Regions from separate parts of the Staphylococcus felis genome, predicted to be linked through region 1. Evidence: predicted binding sites of a transcription regulator. Region 1 holds the regulator's gene; each other region holds the start of a gene.
What was found. Region 1 encodes Rex, which represses fermentation and respiration genes when NADH is low (regulators of the CRP and FNR family bind a similar motif). Its sites were predicted from a motif close to TTGTGAAATATTTCACAA; they were not measured.

Region 1 (3,475 bases):
TTGGGCCCAATTACAGCGATGTGATCCCCTTTAGTGACTTCTAAATTGATAGGTGATGTAATAGGGGAATCGTAGCCAATCTCAAGCTGACGGATATGGAAAACATCATTTCCCGTATTACGTTGAAAGTCAAACTTTATATCGGCACTTCTTGCATCAAGCATAGGCTTTTCGATACGTTCCATTTTTTCTAACATTTTGCGTCTACTTTTAGCCATTCCACTTGTAGAAGCTCTTGTAATATTTTTGTCGACAAAATTTTCTAGTCGCTTAATCTCAGCTTGTTGACGTTCATACTCTGCAAGGCGCTTTTGAAAGTATTGATCACGTTGTTGAATGAACTTTTCGTAGTTACCGACATAATGCTTCACTTCACCAAGAGAGACATCGTAAATCTGTGTTACTATTTTATCTAGAAAATAACGATCATGTGAGATAATGACAATGGCCCCTTTGAAAAATTTCAAATAATCTTCAAGCCATTGTGTCGTTTCCATATCTAAATGGTTGGTCGGCTCATCTAGTAATAATAAATCAGGTTCACTTAATAACATTTGAGCAAGTGACAATCGGGTTTTTTGTCCACCGCTAAAGTCATTCACCGGTCGTTGGTAGTCTTTTTCAGAGAAGTTAAGCCCATTTAAAACAGTTTTAATCTTACTATCCACTTGATAACCGCCCAACTTCTCAAATTCATTTGAGATATTTTCATAACGTTGGAGGTGTTCTCGATACGCAGTTGTATCGTGCTGATCAACGTGTTGACTTAACCAATCAACTTCGACTTGCATCTTATCTGCTAAAGATTGATGATACACGAATGGTTTTGACATTTCTTCATACACGGTATTTTGCGTGTCTAAAGTCATTTGTTGTGTCAAATAACCGAGGCGTAAATTTTTAATTTTTGAAATATGTCCTTCGTCGTATCCTTCAACACCGGCAATCAGCTTCATTAGTGTTGATTTTCCCGCACCGTTACGACCTACTATGCCGATACGCTCTCCAGTTTTAATTTCAAAATGAACATTCTCAAAAATCGTTTCGCCATCAAAGGATTTTGAGATTTGATTCAATTGCATTAATATCATTAGGCATACTCCTCTCAATATTATATTTTACAATAAATGATTCATCTATAAAATAGTTACTGTTTTATTACTAGTTATATTCGGGTATAATTGTAAGTGTATATACTGTGAAGTTTATCACAAATATCTGAAAATGATTTGGAGGTTTGCAAATGGCGAAAGAGGTAAACAAAATTCCGAGAGCGACATTAAAACGTCTACCGCTATATTATCGTTTTGTTAACACTTTAAAAGCTAAAGGTGAAGATAGAGTCAACTCTAAAGCGATTAGTGAAGGGTTAAATATTGATTCTGCAACAATTCGACGTGATTTTTCGTATTTTGGTGAGTTAGGAAAAAAGGGGTATGGCTATAATATAGATAGTTTATTAGAATTTTTTAAATCTGAATTGAGCGATGCAGATATTATTAAAATCGGTGTCATTGGAGTAGGTCATTTAGGTAAGGCTTTAATTAGTTATAACTTCTCAATTCATGATGATATGACTATTACTGAGGCGTTTGATATTGATCCCAATATTATAGGGAGTCAAATCGGTAATGTCAAAGTTAAATCTATGGAAGAAATTGAAGAAGTTATTCAAAAACACTGTATTGAGGTAATGATACTTACAACACCAGCTGCCGTAGCTCAAGAAGTTACTGATCATTTAGTAAAATCAGGTATTAAAGGAATTCTTAATTTCACACCTAAACGCGTAGTGACACCTAATCATGTTCAGGTTCACCAAATTGATCTAGGTGTTGAATTACAATCATTATTATTCTTTATGAAAAATTATGGAAAGCAACAGTAAACGGGCGATACTAGGTTATAATTATCTGCTCAATAAAAAAGTATATTAAAAGAACGCGAGATATAGGGGCCTTTAGTCAGAATAAAAATTGTCATAACGCATACACTAATGTCGTGAATAAACTTAATCGTTAATGACAAATGATATAAGTTTATGACACTTTAGCCCCGGATAAGTCTCGTTATTTTTATGCAAAAAATCGAGCCATCAATTGGAAAAAGATGACCCGATTTCTGAGGAACATTTAAATATTGGGAAGGGAGTTTTATTATTGGAGTATGGCTCAATTATATTGTATGTACTCATAAATGAGGCTAATATTCCTTAAGTTAAATATATCAGTGCTTAACTGTAGTCATTCTTTCCGATCAAAACGAGTATGAATGCTTTTCTGTAAACCACTCTATACAAAGTTTTTAATCTATTAAGTTTATTATTATCCTTCTATCATAAATAGCTTCTAAAAATTTTATCCTCTTATAATTTTTTGCCACTATTTTAAAGATGCTCAAAAATAGAATTGAAGAACGCCCCATATAATAAACGAATCTTTTATGTTTGAATTAAAAAGTAAATAGTAGCATCCATTTTTAAAATGGCCTTGTCAAAAGGGATAATTTATTCTATAATTCATATAATGTTAATCGGATATAGGAGGGGTTTATTTGATTTGGACAATCATAAGTGGACTAATTGTAGGGGTGTTATTAGGTTTTGTAATGCAACGTACTCGTTTTTGTTTGACAGGCGGATTTAGAGATATGTACGTGCAAAAAAATAATAAAATATTTTACGCACTTTTAATTGCGATTACGATACAAGCTATTGGCATATACGGGCTTAACACTGCAGGCGTTATTCATATTGATAATGGAACATTTCCCATTATTGGTACGATAATCGGTTCTTTTATATTTGGTGTCGGTATAATACTAGCTGGTGGATGCGCTACTGGTACATACTACAGAGCTGGTGAAGGGCTAATTGGCAGTTGGATAGCATTAGCGATGTATGGTTTTTTGGCCGCGGTTTCCAAATATGGCATTTTATTGCCACTAAAAGATCAAATCAATAGTACGACTGTTACCAACGCTGATATGGCATCTTCAACTGGAATCCCCGGTTGGATATGGTTGATTGTACTTATTAGCATTACATTATTTGTCGTCGTTAAAACGCTTCGTAAGCCAAAATCAAACATTGCGATTCCAAAATTAAAGTCGCGTTATACAGGGATACGTCACCTTTTATTTGAAAAGCGTATACATCCATTCGTTGCTGCGATTGCGATTGGTCTCATTGCATTAATCGCATGGCCAATGAGCGAATCTACAGGTAGAGCGGGTGGATTAGGGATAACAACACCATCAGCGAATATTGTTCAATTTCTAACGACAGGAGATGTGTCGGTGTTAGATTGGGGTGTATTTCTAGTTTTAGGTATTTTTGTAGGATCATATATAGCAGCACGAGGATCACGCGAATTTAAATGGAGATTACCTGATAAAAAGACCATTCGTAACAGTGCGTTGGGTGGTGCATGTATGGGATTTGGTGCAGCAGTTGCAGGGGGATGTTCTATTGGTA
Region 2 (3,475 bases), 740 kb from region 1:
TTATTACGACGACGCGCAATGGTTTTGATATTGATAAGATCTGTAGCTGACACGTTATGTGATACAGAGTTTTTACCGTAAGAACCGCACCCTAATGTTAACGATGGAATTAATTCATTGTACATATCACCAATACCTCCAGCAGCTGATGGTGTGTTTACAAGAATACGACACGCTTTCATTCTTAATCCAAATTGTTGTTGCAATTGTGTATCTTCTGTATGAATGACTGCAGTATGTCCAAGACCACCTAAATCAAGCATACCTTCACATAATGTAAGCGCATCTTCTGTTGATTTGGCTTTAACCATCGCTAAGACGGGTGATAATTTTTCGCGAGAGAGCGGGTAATCTTTACCGACACCTTCTAATTCAGCAATTAGCAATTTTGTACCATTTGGGACTTTAATATTGGCCATTTCAGCGATTTCCATTGCAGATCGTCCAACGATATCTGGGCGCACTGCGTATTTATCTTCATTCATAACGGCATTTTCAAGGCGTTCAAGTTCTTTAGCTGAGACGATATAACATTGATGCGCTTTGAATGCTTGTTTGACTTCGCTATATATTGCTTTGTCAACGATAACAGCTTGTTCCGAAGCACAAATCATACCATTATCAAATGTTTTAGATGCGATTACATCATTGACTGCGCGTTTGATATGTGCTGTTTTTTCGATATACGACGGTACGTTACCAGGGCCAACGCCAAGTGCAGGCTTACCTGTCGAATAAGCTGACTTCACCATTCCAGAACCACCTGTTGCAAGAACCAATGCGATATCTTTATGATTCATCAATTGTTTAGTCGCTTCGACTGAAGGGTGTTCAATCCATTGAATCGCATGAGCAGGAGCACCAGCACGAATCGCTGCTTGTAAAACCACTTCAGCAGCTGCTTTTGATGATTGTTGTGCACTTGGGTGAAAAGCGAAAATAATAGGGTTTCCTGTTTTGATAGCAATCAGCGCCTTAAAAATAGTCGTTGATGTTGGGTTTGTTGTAGGTGTGACACCACAAATCACGCCAACAGGTTCAGCGACATAAGTTAATCCTTTTTGAGTATCTTCACCGATGACACCAACTGTTTTGTTGTCTTTAATCGCATTCCAAATATATTCAGATGCATATAGATTTTTGATCGCTTTGTCTTCATAAACACCGCGACCTGTCTCTTCATAGGCATGTTTAGCGAGAGACATGTGATGATCTACCGCTGCCATACTCATTTCATGTACAATACGGTCTATTTCTTCTTGAGATTTTGTTGCGAGGGCTTTCAGGGCAATTTGTCCATTGGTAGCGAGTGTGTTAATCATTTCTAAAACGTTAACTTCTTGAGACTTTTTTTCTAAAACAGATGACATAATGCATACCTCCAACCATTTGTGATTTTTTTCACAATCAGTATAGTATAATTTATGAGGAAGGTAAAGTAATTTTGGTAGCCTTTTGAATCAATTGCGTCTAAATCGTGAACAAAATCATCCGAGGCTTTGATGTCAAAGCATTTTGAAAAAGGAGCGTTTTAGAATTAAGATTCGGATAGGATACTGTTAGCGTTTATTGTATGATAGTAGAAGATAATGTTATGCATCCACTTTTCGGTGTATGAACGATTTTGAATTAAGAATGATGGGAGGTTGTTTTGTGACTCAATCACAGCCCAAATTTTTAAATATTTATAATACATTATATAAAGAAATACAGCTAGGGAAATTTCCGGGAGGGGCCGCATTGCCGACTGAAAAAGTGTTGTGTGAACGCTTTGGTGTGAGTCGCATGACTTTGCGTCAAGCAATTAAGTTACTCGTAGAAGATGGTGTAGTCGAAAGTGTTCGGGGAAAAGGGCATTTCGTGATTTCAAAGTTACATGAACGTCACGCTTCAAGTGTAACGACTTTAGCGCATCCGTTATATCAAATGGCGCGCTTTCCTATGACTCTTCAATCCGTGAATTATCGAGTTGATTTGGAGAGCGACTATACAAATTATTTATTTCCACACCATCCATCTGCTGTGATTGCAATGGAACGCTATTATGCGCGAGATGATAACTCAAACGCCGATGCTTTATGTTTTACATTTATTCCATTAAATGTCATCGATACTTTTGGTATTAAGACTCAAAATGAAACGGAAATGATTACATTTGTAGAAGAAACGGTCTATCAACATGCATATCAATCAGACTTGAAGTATGCTATCACACACAATCCACACTTTAAGCATGATAAGAATGTTTTTGATGGAGGTCAGCAATGTTGGCTTGTAATGGAGTCCCTCTATAGTAATCATGACAGCCCAATTATCATTAATAAATGGTACCTCCCACAAGATAATGCAGAAATTAAAGTAACACGAATTCGTGACAATTAAAATAATTCCATCATTGAAGGAGATGGGACATAAATATCTCAGTAATCGAGGCTGGGCCATAATCCCAAAATATAGCGTAGAGATGATTCATGATTGAATCATCTCTACGCTTTTCCTTTATCAATCATTCGTATTGTTTGGCTCGCATTTCCTAGGGGGATGGGTCGAGCCCCAGTCTCGACGCTCATCCTATTCCCTCAGGCGTCTCGCCAACAATACGTCGTTTATGCATGTCATGATTCACTGTTATACTTTAAAAAATAAGGACTGAGATATTTATGTCCCAGTCCCCTTTTAGCGTTATTTATTTTAAGCGTTATATCCTAGCCTCTTTTTTGACGGTAAAGATGTATCTTTTAGAAGAAAAAGTTCTTAAAGATGTCATAAATCATGGATTGAAAGCGTTATCTTTTTGTTGTAATATATAAGTGGTTAGACAATTAGACAAATAACTATACAACATAGGGAGGTTGTTAAGATGAAAACAACACCACATATTAAACCAATGAATAACGTCGAGATTGCAGAAACGGTATTATTACCGGGTGATCCGTTGCGTGCCAAATTTATAGCGGAGACGTATTTGGAAGATGTACAACAATTTAACACAGTTCGTAATATGTTTGGTTATACTGGGACGTATCGCGGGCAGAAAGTATCAGTGATGGGTTCGGGTATGGGTATCCCTTCTATAGGTATCTATTCATATGAATTAATTCATACATTTGGGTGCAAGAAGCTGATTCGCGTTGGCTCTTGTGGCGCGATGCAAGACGATATCCAACTGTATGATGTGATTATTGCTCAAGGTGCTTCAACAGACTCAAATTATGTTCAGCAATATCGCTTACCAGGTCATTTTGCGCCTATCGCTTCATACCATTTATTAGAAAAAGCAGTAGACAAAGCGCGTGAAAAAGGCGTTTCATATCATGTAGGTAACATTTTATCGAGTGATATTTTCTATAATGCAGATAGCACAGCAACAGAGCGCTGGATGCGTATGGGTATTTTAGGTGTAGAAATGGAATCAGCAGCATTATATATGAATGCGATATATGGTGGGGTTGAAGCATTAGGTGTCTTTACAGTG
Region 3 (3,475 bases), 240 kb from region 1:
AATTTATTTTCATTAAAATAAATCAGTACTGTTCGCTCATCATTTTGTGGTCTTTTCTTTGTAATCCATTGTTTTTCAACTAAGTTATTATAAACACGTGTTCTTTTGTACGATTTAATATGAACGTATTGATCCATTTCTTTTAATGACATCGACCCTTTGTCCCAAAGCATGAGTAAAATTAGGAACTCTTCTTTAGATAATTTATATTTTTGCTCAATTGAATCAAAGACATCTTCAACCTCTTTTTGCAAATCCTCTAAGTGCAATAACTGGCTCACTTCAAAATCTTTTTCTCTAATCATGATTAAGTCTCCTTTCATAAGAGTCCTTATAACCTTTTTACCCTAACGTTAAAAGACTTAATCACTTATCATCAATGTCATATCGTTAAAAACTTAATATTCATTATTCATTTAGAATAAATAATCAATAGAATCTTGCATTTGCTTTAAAACATTAACTGATTTCTCAAATTTTTCTTTTTCATCTTCATTAAGAGGTGTCTCAATAATACGTGTTGCCCCTTCGCCATTAATTAATGTTGGAACACCTGTATAGACGCCAGTATGTCCATATTCACCTTCTAAGTAACTAGAAACTGTTAAAACAACATTTTGATTTTTTAGAATAGCTTTAGAAATATGCATTAAGCCCATTGCAACACCATAATAAGTCGCTCCTTTGGCTTGAATAATTTCGTAAGCAGCATCACGTGTTTTCACATATATTTCATCAATTAAATGAGCCTTTTCTGGATTATTTTTGAGCTCTTCGTATAAAGGAACACCTGCAATTGTAGCCGAAGACCATACAGGCACCTCTGAATCACCATGTTCACCAATAATGTTAGCGTGCACGCTAGCCGGAGCCACTTCAAATGCTTCACTTAATAAATGTCTGAATCTCGCAGTATCTAAAATTGTACCTGAACCAATTACTTTATGTTTTGGAAGTCCAGAATATTTTAATGTGACATATGTTAAGATATCCACTGGATTTGCAGCAATTAAGAATATACCATCAAAACCACTATCCATAATAGAAGTAATAATGTTTTTATATATCTTGGCATTTTTTTCAACTAAATCTAATCGTGTTTCTCCTACTTTTTGTGGCGCGCCTGCACAAATGACTACTAAATCTGCGTCACTACAGTCTTCATATTTCCCGGCTTTTACTTTTACAGGCGACATTGCGTATGGTGCACCGTGATTTAAATCAAGTACATCACCTAATACTTTATCTTCATTGATATCTATAATAAATAGTTCGTCAGCAACACCTTGACTAACCATTGTAAATGCATAACTTGCTCCAACCGCACCGTTACCTACTAATACAACTTTATTACCTTTTTTAGACATCATGACTCTCTCCAATCTATTCCTTCAGTATTAATCACTAATTGTGATTTTTTTCACATATATAATTTACCATGTTTTTATTAGAAATGCAAGTATGATTTTTTTGGCTCTCAGTTAAATTGGACTGGTCGCATTAAATTAAGGCGTTATGCAATAATAGATTGCTTAACTCCTTTTTCGTTGCGTGATCATAAAGTCTTGAACATTAATGCCTCTTTTAATACAACATAAATCAGTAAAATTGAGTTGGTAAAACATATTTTATAACTTAGGGGTGTGAATAAATATAGCACATTTGATTGTTTCCTAAGCCGAGACTTCTGAGGCATCTTGCCGTAACCGAAAATCCATTTTAAGATTGGGTAAGTTCAATCTTAAAATGAGTTGAGGTGAAGCGCCTAGAAAAGCGAGGCTTTATGGAACAATCAAATAAATAAAATTATTTATACAGCAGTCCGGTTTACTATAGAACCTTCTTTTTTCAAAACTTATTTAAAATGATTGGCATCCTATTATTAAAAATGTCAAGAAGTGAATTGAGTAAAAAGTTCTCTTCCTGACATCCAAAATGATTATAATTAAAAAGTTTCCTGCTCGTATATAAACCCTGAAGTATAGACTCGATTATTCAAGAAAGTAAGGATATATTGCATTACTGCATCTCTTTCTGGTTCATTATGAATTTCATGATTCAAACCTTTCCAAACTTTAAAATATAACTCGTCAAACATTTTATATTTTATCAATTCCATCGTCGCATTTGTATCACTTATTTTGTCTTGATCACCAAACATTATACAAGTCGGAACATTCTTTAATTGATTTAAATAATCATTTGTCTCCTTCATTGTTTGAACTACCTCTTTATACCAATGATAGCTCACCTTTTTTAGCATTAAAGCATCACTATATGTATCTTCAAGCACTTCAGGATGACGCGTTAAATGTTCATAAGTGATACCTAATTCAAATTTAGCACTTTTTGATATATCACCTACATTTGAAAAAAGTGTTTTTTGTCGAGTTTGCCTATTGTTTTGAAATGCTAGTAATGGTGACAACAGCACAATTCCCTCAAGGTTTAAGTCTACTTTTTCTAATAAATTAATCGTAATTAAGCCACCTAAACCTACACCAATCATAAAAGTTGGTAAGTGATACTCTTCAGCTATAGCTAACCACTCTAAAACACGTTCATGATATATATCAAATGAGTCGATTTGACCTTTGTTCATTCGAGACGTTTGCCCTTGCCCTGGTAAATCACCCATAATGACGTGAAAACCATTTCGTCTTAGTTGCGTTATGACATACGCATATCGCCCAGTATGTTCTAACATATTATGGACAATGACAACGACACCTTTTGCCTCAACTTCTGTTTCCCATTTCCACATATTGTATTTTCCTTCCTTACAACATAATATGTTCTATTATAACGTTTAATTGTAATCTATGACTAGCGATATCAAATTGGATAATTAATATGGCTAGTGGTATCAAAAAAGAGATTGGATCCAAAGCCATCCCCTGATAGAATCACTTCACATCTCAATCTCATATCAATTTAGATTTGTAATAACCTCAAAGTCATTGTGACAAATCATTAACTTAATTTAAACGTTTTTCTCACTAATGGTACATTTAAGAGTAACACAGTTAATAGTACTTCATAAAAAGTAGGAAATAATTTAGCAAGTAACATTAAGAAAAATTGACCTATTAAAGTACCATTCCCTTGACTCGCATTAAAATTGGCTAGAATCGCAATATCAATTACATTTAAGCCTATAACTACAACTAAAACAATCCATAATTTTTTTGTTAGAATGCCAACAATTGTTCCAATTAAGACCATCAAAATTAACTCAAATACAAAATATTGAATAAACGTATCGAGTTGCGTCCCAAAAATATAAAAAGCCATATCTCTAAACATAACATTACTCCCTTATGCATTAATAATTTCATGTTAACATGAAATAGGCTTCGTAAATTTAAAGTTATCGTTAAGATTATCCATTTGAATTTACACTCAATTAACATTCTTTTTTCCATCAACTTTTACGATGTATTTACACAAGGTTTAAAATGGTTTAAACCTGCTG
Region 4 (3,475 bases), 1.1 Mb from region 1:
CGAACATCACAGCGCATTCATTATTTTAATGGCATTAGTGATTTGAGCTATGTATCACCCTCACCAAGTGGCTCTATGTTCAAAGCTTACGAAATGAATACACCCGTTTTCGACCAAACTTATACGATTCCGTTTGAGGCTATTGAACGTATACAAGCACCATTAATCAATTGTGGTCCAATCGGAAAAGATGCCCATAAAGTCAGCGAACGGATTCATAAAAATAGCGCTTTTGAAGAATTACCTGTCGTACTCGAGACTATTATCAAACGCCACTTTATCAAAGACAATTAAATAAGAGATAAAAATTCAAGTCGTCTCTCCCATTTGAAACAGGCTAGGACATCAATCCTAAAATAATTTGTATTGTTTGGCTCGCATTTCCTAGGGGGATGGGTCGAGCCCCGGTCTCGACGCTCATCCTATTCCCTCAGGCGTCTCGCCAACAATACGACGTGATATACATGTCATTTTACATTAAAATACTTTTAAAAATATACACTTTCGTATCAATGATTGAATCATCTCATTATAAGAAAACTTAGAGATATTTATGTCCCAGCCTGTTCTCATCTTAACTTTCCAATAAAGTTAAACTTCTATATTCATTTTGTTTTCACGTTTTCCTAAATTAAACATTGTCCATAGTGCAATGAGCCCCAAAAGGCACAATAAGATAAATGCGAAATGGCTTGTACCTGTCATTGATGTCACGATTGATATGACGATAGGTGGAAAAAATCCTCCCAAGCCTCCCATCATCGATACAATACCATTTGCTACACCTGCTTCCTTTGTAAAATAAAACGGCACTAACTTAAAGACAAGTCCGTTACCAATACCCGCACAAACACTAACAGTTAAACACCCTATTGTAAACAACACCATATGACTAGAAAGCCCTAAAATTAAAGAACCTGCAATCATTAGCGTAAAAAATATTTTTAACATTGTGACTGCATTAAATTTATCCCCTAATATGCCACCTAATGGTCGTAGAAATGTCGCTAATGCGATAAACACACCTGTTCTTATACCTGCATCAACTTTGTCAACACCAAAATGTTCCACTAAAAAGTTAGGTAAAAACAAGCCAAATGCCACAAATGATCCAAAGGTAATAAAATACCAGAAGCTTAAATAATAAAGCTTATAATCAGCAAATAATTTTTTTGATTGTTCAATAAGAGGCACTGTAACTTTAGGTTCATCTTTATCACCTAAAATAAACATGACAACAGCAAAAACGACCATTACAATAAGATAACTACGTACTGTATTTTGCCATCCAATCATGCCTGCAATAGAAGGTGCTAAAAAGGCAGAGACAGCCGTTCCTAAGTTCCCCATACCATAAATACCATTCGCAAGTCCTACTTTATCTTTTGAGAAATATTTCGGTATTGAAGTTACACCAACTGAAAAAATCGCGCCCCCAACACCTAAGAAAAATCCTGCGAACATTAATGACCCTGGTGATGTCGCCTGACTTAATAAAAAGATTGGTATTAATAAAACAATAAAACTTCCAAAAAATACCCACTTCGCACCAACGATATTCGTTAGAAATCCAAATGGGACACGCAACACCGATCCAAGGATTACAGGAATGGCTAAAATAATAGACAATTGACCACTTGAAATTGTAACATCTTGCGAAATAAATGGTATTAATGGCGCTATAATACTCCACGCCATAAATCCAGCTACCAAACTTAATGTTTGAAGTGCTAATTGTAAACCACCACTAGACTTATTCATCGTTCATTCACCTTTTCTTTTTCAATTCTGAAATCATTCATTTAACTAAAGCATGATTAACTTTAAGTCTAGTTTACAGTTATTGTGAATTTGATAACATAAGGATATCCCCTATACACTTGAAGGAGTATCCCTATCTTTGCCAAGTGGTTTACGCCCCTCTAAAAATCCCATAAAAAAAGTAACAATATTAAGATTCCATGCAAATCTCAATTTTGTTACTGTTTCCCACTTCAAAAATCAAGTAATTTTTTCTTTAATGCAAACTCGACTAATTCAGGTTTAGATTTTAAGTCTAATTTGTCCATAATTCGCGTCTTGTGCGCTTCGACTGTCTTAACTGACACAAATAGCTTTTCCGCGATATCTTTATTGCCATATCCTTTAGCAATAAGTGGTAATATTTCCAGTTCTCGCTTAGATAAAATTTTAAATGGATCATTCGAATAATCATCATTTTTAGATGACTGTACAAATTCTTTGACCAATGATGTAGTCATTTTAGGATCAATATATGTTTCCCCTTGATAGACCGTACGTATTGCTAATAACAATTGTTCATCAGGTGCATTTTTTAAAATATATCCACTTGCACCACTTCTTAAAACGTGAAATAAATATTCTTCATCATCGTACATTGTTAAGATTAAGATTTTAGTATCAGGAAAACTATCAAGAATTTTACTAGTAGCAATGAGCCCTGATTCACCAGGTGGCATACTTAAATCCATAATGAGTACATCCGGCTCGTGTTCCATTACTTTTTGGTAAGCTTCTCCCCCATCTGCAGCAGTACCTACCACTTCCATATCCTCTTGGAAGTTTAAGATCATTGAAAATCCAGTCCGTACTACTGCATGATCATCTGCAATTACGATTTTCATTCTTGTTCCCTCACTTTTGGTTAATCGGTACTTCTAACGTGACAATCGTACCTTTCCCTTTTTGTGTTTCGATATTTAGGTGCCCGTTCACCAATTCAGCACGCTCATTCATACCATACAATCCTAAACCAGAGCCTTTGGGTGAATCTTTTGGATCAAAGCCTTGGCCTTGGTCAGACACTTCCACATATAAATGAATATCATCTTTACGTACATTCACATCGACTGTATCTACAGCTGCATATTTCATCGCATTAAATACCGCTTCTTGAACGACGCGATAGACGACGGTTTCAATTTCATTATCAAAGCGTTCCTCTTCCATGTCATAGTGATAATTGACAATCAATCCATAGTTATTTTCAAGCTGTTTAAAATAAGACTTAAACGCAGCATTGAGTCCCAAATCATCAAGTGAAGACGGCCTCAATTCAAGTGAGAGATTTCTAATATCATCAATCAATTTGGCCATCAAACCTTCTATATTTTTGGAATGTTCGATTAAAGTATCAATATCTTGTTGGTACTTTAACAAACGTAACTCTACATTGACATTAATCAACTCTTGCACCACACCATCATGCAACTCTCTAGAAATACGTTTTCTTTCATTTTCTTGAGCGGCAATCGTTTTTTGCATCATGTTGCGTTGATAGAATTTTTCCTGTCGTTGTAACTGAGGTGTGACGTTTTGTAATGTAAAAGCTTTAATTTGCTTTTTTTCATCTATCGTTTGATAAGATGCTGTAAAAGGCTCAATCGTGTCATCTGTTGTTTTCATAAATACTTGAAACGTTGATCCTCCTAAATCCTCTGATTCCAAAAAGCAA

Region 2: adhE (bifunctional acetaldehyde-CoA/alcohol dehydrogenase) is a predicted target of Rex. The motif match lies at 1,390-1,407, and genes of this name have one in related genera.
Region 3: C7J90_RS10340 (L-lactate dehydrogenase) is a predicted target of Rex. The motif match lies at 1,409-1,426, and genes of this name have one in related genera.
Region 4: C7J90_RS05090 (nitrate/nitrite transporter) is a predicted target of Rex. The motif match lies at 1,844-1,861, and genes of this name have one in related genera.

The regions. Positions count from the first base shown of each region.
Region 1 is NZ_CP027770.1:2,455,628-2,459,102, reverse strand. It holds gene C7J90_RS11755 (ABC-F family ATP-binding cassette domain-containing protein) at 1-1,091, opposite strand, end outside; gene C7J90_RS11750 (redox-sensing transcriptional repressor Rex) at 1,244-1,888, shown strand; gene C7J90_RS11745 (YeeE/YedE family protein) at 2,554-3,475, shown strand, end outside.
Region 2 is NZ_CP027770.1:714,839-718,313, forward strand. It holds gene adhE (bifunctional acetaldehyde-CoA/alcohol dehydrogenase) at 1-1,370, opposite strand, end outside; gene C7J90_RS03460 (GntR family transcriptional regulator) at 1,654-2,382, shown strand; gene deoD (purine-nucleoside phosphorylase) at 2,861-3,475, shown strand, end outside.
Region 3 is NZ_CP027770.1:2,213,088-2,216,562, forward strand. It holds gene C7J90_RS10335 (transcriptional regulator, SarA/Rot family) at 1-305, opposite strand, end outside; gene C7J90_RS10340 (L-lactate dehydrogenase) at 417-1,367, opposite strand; gene C7J90_RS10345 (alpha/beta hydrolase) at 1,946-2,764, opposite strand; gene C7J90_RS10350 (hypothetical protein) at 2,974-3,306, opposite strand.
Region 4 is NZ_CP027770.1:1,116,086-1,119,560, reverse strand. It holds gene C7J90_RS05095 (M20/M25/M40 family metallo-hydrolase) at 1-294, shown strand, start outside; gene C7J90_RS05090 (nitrate/nitrite transporter) at 592-1,761, opposite strand; gene nreC (nitrate respiration regulation response regulator NreC) at 1,995-2,645, opposite strand; gene C7J90_RS05080 (sensor histidine kinase) at 2,656-3,475, opposite strand, start outside.